2 linked regions of the Bacillus pumilus genome follow. The protein of the gene in region 1 interacts with the protein of each later gene in a pairwise test. Links are inferred from orthologs where the notes say so. Each region holds a gene or a part of one and is shown in the gene's direction. Other genes may lie near its edges.

Evidence for each region. Proteins that work in one complex are often made in the same cells at the same time.
Region 2: the proteins of ezrA (region 1) and ftsA interact in binary tests that used the Bacillus subtilis proteins (3 or more experiments, as listed by UniProt). The link is inferred for Bacillus pumilus from one-to-one orthologs.

What each region holds. Positions count from the first base shown.
Region 1 is NZ_CP046128.1:2,544,008-2,546,967, reverse strand. What follows is about bases 49-2,946. They hold ezrA (septation ring formation regulator EzrA), read left to right. Parts: upstream 49-594; coding sequence 595-2,298; downstream 2,299-2,946. Other genes in these bases: brnQ (branched-chain amino acid transport system II carrier protein), read right to left, coding at 2,339-2,946; hisJ (histidinol-phosphatase HisJ), read right to left, coding at 49-254. In the rest of the region: more of hisJ, read right to left, coding at 1-48; more of brnQ, read right to left, coding at 2,947-2,960. UniProt on the Bacillus subtilis protein: Negative regulator of FtsZ ring formation; modulates the frequency and position of FtsZ ring formation. Inhibits FtsZ ring formation at polar sites. Interacts either with FtsZ or with one of its binding partners to promote depolymerization.
Region 2 is NZ_CP046128.1:1,420,431-1,423,393, forward strand. The notes cover bases 37-2,937. They hold ftsA (cell division protein FtsA), read left to right. Parts: upstream 37-776; coding sequence 777-2,099; downstream 2,100-2,937. Other genes in these bases: GKC25_RS07030 (DUF881 domain-containing protein), read left to right, coding at 37-249; GKC25_RS07035 (small basic family protein), read left to right, coding at 249-617; ftsZ (cell division protein FtsZ), read left to right, coding at 2,133-2,937. In the rest of the region: more of GKC25_RS07030, read left to right, coding at 1-36; more of ftsZ, read left to right, coding at 2,938-2,963. UniProt on the Bacillus subtilis protein: Cell division protein that is required for the assembly of the Z ring. May serve as a membrane anchor for the Z ring. Binds and hydrolyzes ATP. Also involved in sporulation.

The sequences.
Region 1 (2,960 bases):
TTTACTATTAATTGGCCTTTGTATTCCTGTTTCAGCTGATCTAATTTCGTTATATACGAGTCAAGTTCTTGGAGCTTCATGGCACTATCCTGCTCTGGTGTTGGATCTCGAAACGATGGAGGCAGAGGGGCATGCTCGGTAAAGGTTATGGAATCAAATCCCTTTTTGATGGCTTTTTCAATATAAGAATGAAATGAATCAAGCGAGCCGTGCGGGCAAAACGGTGTATGTAGATGTGCATCCTGCTTCAGCATGTCGTCACCTCTTGTCGATATTTTGAAAAACGTGATGTTTATCAGCGAAAATAATGAAAAATCATGACCAAAAATGCTGGTTACATGGTATCATAATAACAATGAAAACGACAGCTTCCGCATACATAAAAGCAGGTCACATGGATACGTGTGATCAAATGATAGAAAGCGCTCAAATACTTTCTTGAAAAACATACATAAAACCGTGAATGGATGGTATTGGAAAACATACGATCCTGTTTATAAAAAGACAAATGCAAAGCGGACACGAAAGGGTTCTCAGGTCTACTCGGGACACTTTTACCCTGACATCACTTAGATCACAACAAGGGGGCTCATTATGGAGTTTATCATCGGTTTAATTGTCATTTTGCTTGCTTTGTTTTCAGTCGGTTATTTCCTGCGAAAAAATATATATAAAGAGATTGACCGATTGGAAGCATGGAAAATTGAAATTTTAAACAGATCAATTGTAGAAGAAATTTCAAAAATCAAACATTTAAAAATGACCGGAGAAACAGAGCAATTTTTTGAAAGATGGCGTGCAGAGTGGGACGATATCGTCACAGCCCATCTTCCAAAGGTAGAGGAGCTATTATATGATGCAGAAGAGTATTCTGATAAATATCGATTCTCCAAAGCCAAGCAGGTTCTTACGCATATTGAGGACTTGCTGAGTGCTGCTGATTCGAACATTGAAGACATTTTAAAAGAAATTGCAGACCTTGTCACAAGCGAGGAGCAAAATCGCAAGGACATTGAAAAGGTCAAAGAGCAATATCAAACGGTTCGAAAAAATCTGCTTGCGTACAGCCATTTATATGGCACCCTATATGACAAAATGGAGCAGGACTTAGATGAGGCCTGGGAAGGGATCAAGCAGTACGAGGAAGAAACAGAAAACGGAAACTACATGAAAGCAAGAAAGATTTTGCTTGAGCAAGACCGCAGACTCGACCAGCTTCAGCTATATATCAATGATGTACCAAAGCTTATTGCAGACTGCAAACAGACCGTACCAGGTCAGCTGACGAAGCTGAAAGACGGATATCAAGAAATGACAGAAAAAGGCTACAAGCTGGAGCATATCCAGATCACGAAAGAGCTGGAGACTTTAAACAAACAGCTTGCGAGAGCGGAAAAATTGCTCATTGATGAACTCAATTTAGAAGAGGCATCAAGCATTCTGCAAATGATCAATGATGCGATTGAGACGCTGTATGATCAGCTGGAGGCGGAAGTAGAAGCAGGTCAGGAAATCAAAAGCAAAATGCCTGAGCTCACAGAAGCATTCGAGAAGATCGAACAAGATCACACACAAACAAAGGCAGAAACGGCTCTTGTGAAAGAAAGCTACAAGCTGACAGCAGGAGAGCTCGATCAACAGAAAGCATTCGAAAAACGTTTAGAAGAAATTGAAAAGCTGATGAAACAAATCCGCGAGAAGCTTGATCGTGACCACGTGGCATATTCATTATTAATGGATGAAATCAATCAGCTGGAGACGTTTATCGATGATGCAAAAGCATTGCATGACACATTTAAAGGTCATCTACAATCATTAAGAAAAGAAGAATTACAAGCGAGAGAAACACTGGCTGAGCTCAAAACCATGCTGACAGATACAGTCCGCCAGCTGCATAAAAGCAATATCCCAGGTGTACCTGCTGAGATGAAAGAGCGGGCTGAAAAAGCGCAGGAGATGATCCAGCAAGTGCATGAGCAGCTGGAAAACCTGCCGCTCAACATGCCGGCAGTGAATCAACAATTAAAAGAAGCCTCTGACACAGTCAGAAATGTTGTGGATGAGACAGAAGAAATGCTCAGTAAAGTGGATCAAATTGAACGAATCATTCAATACGGCAATCGTTTTAGAAGCCAAAACCACATTCTTTCAGAACAACTAAAAGAGGCGGAACGAAGATTTTACGCTTACGATTACAACGGATCATTTGATATAGCAGCTGCGGCTGTTGAAAAAACATCACCCGGAGCTGTCCAAAAGCTGTTAGCTCAGCAAGAAAAAGAGTATCAGCACCAATAAAAAAGCTGAAGTCCATTTACAGGACTTCAGCTTTTTTCTGTTAAGATGCTTGTTTCTCCCGCTTTTGGGAAGCAGAAGAAGTGAAAAGAGAAAGAACGAACCCAATGACCACTCCGAAAATAGCAGGAACAACCCAGCCAATACCAAGGTCATATAAAGGTAATATCGTTTGAAAGAGTTCCTCCACTGGTCCAATCGGGAGTTTCGCTGCTACTAAGCCGTCAAACAAACTGACGCAGCCAGTTAAAATCAGAGTAAGGACATAAACAGGTCTTCTTTGACCAAGCCATTTATCTGCCAGCGATAACACAATGATGACAATCGCTAGCGGGTAAATGGCAGTTAAAACTGGTACAGAGAAAGCGATAATATGAGCAAGTCCAAAATTTGAAATGATAAAACTGAATAATGTCACTAGTGTAACGACCATTTTATAAGAAAGTTTAGGTAATAAATTTGAGAAATACTCTCCGCATGATGTAACGAGACCGATACTTGTTGTTAAACAAGCAACCGTAATCGCGGCACCCAACACAATATTTCCTAAACTGCCAAATAGGAATTGAGAAGACTGAGCCAAGATTTTACTGCCATCTCCAACAAAACCAATGGCGTGTGTACTTGAAGCGCCTAAATAAGCAAGAGATAGATAAACAAATGTT
Region 2 (2,963 bases), 1.1 Mb from region 1 along the record:
AATGGCACGACAAAAATAGATGGTTACAGCTTAGATAGTGATGAAGTCAACATTAAAATGATTAGTGAGCAGGCCGACAAATTATACAGCCGTTTAAATGTATCAGATATTGGTGATTTGTTTGCTCAGGAAAACTTCAGCTTGAGTATGAGCCAGCCGAAGAAAAAAATCCATTTAAAAGCATATGACGGTGCAATTCAAGTAAACGAATTGAAGCCTCTTGAAGATGTAAAGGAGGGAAAATCTTAATGTGGCTTCCTGTACTTGGCTTAATCATAGGAGTTGCGATCGGTTTCTTAACAAATTTTACGATACCGAATGAGTATTCTAACTATCTTTCCCTCGCTGTACTTGCTGCGCTTGATACATTGATTGGTGGAATCCGAGCACATCTGCAAGGGGCATACGATGAACTAGTGTTTGTATCAGGCTTCTTCTTTAATATTATACTCGCAATAAGTTTAGCTTTTCTGGGCGTCCATCTTGGTGTAGACTTGTACTTAGTCGGAATGTTTGCATTCGGCGTTAGATTGTTTCAAAATATAGCAGTTATCAGAAGAATTTTACTAACAAAATGGACAATTTCAAGAGAAAAAAAGAAAAAAAGTGAGTCATAAAAAAGGATATACATATGATGTAACGAATATTTTCAGTAATCCTAATAAAAAATGTTGATTTTTTAAGTTTTGTTACACACTTGTAAAAACACATTCATTGTATTGTTGTTCAGCAAATAATAGAATAGAAAGTATTGATATGTGAGGAGGTGCCATAGAATGAACAACAATGAAATTTACGTCAGCCTTGACATCGGTACATCCAATATAAAAGTCATCGTCGGAGAAATGGCGGATGATTCGCTTAACATTATAGGTGTTGGAAATGTCCCTTCAGAGGGGTTAAAAAAAGGATCGATTGTTGATATAGATGAGACAGTTCATTCTATTAGACAAGCATTTGAACAGGCTGAGAGAATGGTAGGATTTCCTTTACAAAAGGCGATTGTCGGAATTAACGGAAACCACATTCATATTCAGAATACGAGCGGCGTGGTCGCAGTATCTAGTGAAAACAAAGAAATACATGCTGAAGATGTGAGACGTGTCTTAGATGCAGCACAAGTAGTATCTATTCCTCAAGAACATCTCGTCGTAGACGTGATTCCGAGACAATTTATCGTCGACGGAAGAGATGAGATCACAGATCCGAAAAAAATGCTTGGTGTTCGGCTAGAGGTGGAAGGATCGTTAATTACAGGTTCTAAAACGATTCTACATAACTGGCTCCGCTGTGTAGAAAGAGCTGGAATTGAAATTATGGATATTTGCTTGCAGCCAATCGCATCGGGCTCAGCAGCATTATCGAAAGATGAAAAAAATCTCGGGGTAGCTCTTGTCGATATTGGCGGCGGATCTACAACGATTTCCGTATTTGAAAACGGGCATCTCTATTCTACTCACAGTATCCCTTTGGGCGGAGAGAACATTACAAAAGATTTGTCTATAGGACTTAGAACTTCCACTGAAGAAGCTGAACGAATCAAAAAACAATTTGGGCATGCGTTTTATGATGAGGCATCGACTGAGGAGACATTTGAAGTTTCTGTGATCGGTACCGATCAAAAACAAACGTATACACAACTTGATGCGGCTAACATTATTGAAGCGCGGCTGGAGGAAATCCTGCTCTTTGTGGCAGAGGAATTAAGAAATATGGGTGTCCATGATTTGCCTGGTGGATTCGTTCTAACAGGTGGACAGGCAGCCATACCAGGTATCCTTTCTCTTGCACAAACGGTCTTGCAAAACAATGTCAGGATTGCAAGTCCGAATTATATCGGGGTGAGAGAGCCTCAATATATGACAGGAGTGGGTCTGATCCACTTTGCTTATCGCAATGCAAAGATTCAGGGCAGACAGGTTGGATTCCAAATGCCAGATGAGGCGTTTCATGAAGTAGGCGCATCCATGGAGCCGGTTTCTTCTGCACCACAAGTGAAAGAAGCGCAGCCAAGACCGAAAGTAAAACAAAAAGCACAACAAGAGACAAATAAAAAACCGGGCAAAATGAAAAAACTATTTAATATGTTCTGGGAATAGAATTAGATTTTCGACGGATTAGGAGGATTCAGCATGTTGGAGTTTGAAACAAATATAGACGGCCTAGCATCAATTAAAGTAATCGGAGTAGGTGGCGGCGGGAATAACGCTGTCAACCGAATGATCGAAAATGACGTACAAGGTGTCGATTTTATTGCAGTCAATACAGATGCACAGGCGTTAAATCTATCAAAAGCAGAAACTAAAATGCAAATCGGTGCTAAGCTGACAAGAGGGCTTGGAGCAGGTGCGAATCCTGAGGTCGGTAAGAAGGCTGCTGAGGAAAGCAAAGAGCAGATTGAAGAAGTACTAAAAGGCGCAGACATGGTCTTCGTTACAGCTGGTATGGGCGGTGGAACTGGTACGGGTGCTGCACCTGTCATTGCAAAAATCGCAAAAGATTCTGGTGCATTGACAGTTGGAGTCGTGACTCGTCCTTTCACATTTGAAGGAAGAAAGCGTCAGCTTCAAGCAGTTGAAGGAATTGCTTCTATGAAAGAAGCAGTTGACACATTAATCGTGATTCCAAACGATCGCTTGCTTGAAATTGTTGATAAAAACACGCCAATGCTGGAAGCATTCCGCGCGGCAGATAACGTGCTTAGACAAGGTGTTCAAGGGATTTCCGATTTAATTGCAACACCAGGTCTGATTAACCTTGACTTTGCTGACGTGAAAACAATCATGTCCAATAAAGGTTCGGCTCTTATGGGTATTGGTGTCGCAACAGGTGAAAACCGTGCTGCTGAAGCAGCGAAGAAAGCCATTTCTTCACCACTTCTAGAAACAGCGATCGATGGTGCTCAAGGCGTCATCATGAACATTACGGGTGGCACAAACCTAAGTCTTTATGAAGTGCAAGAA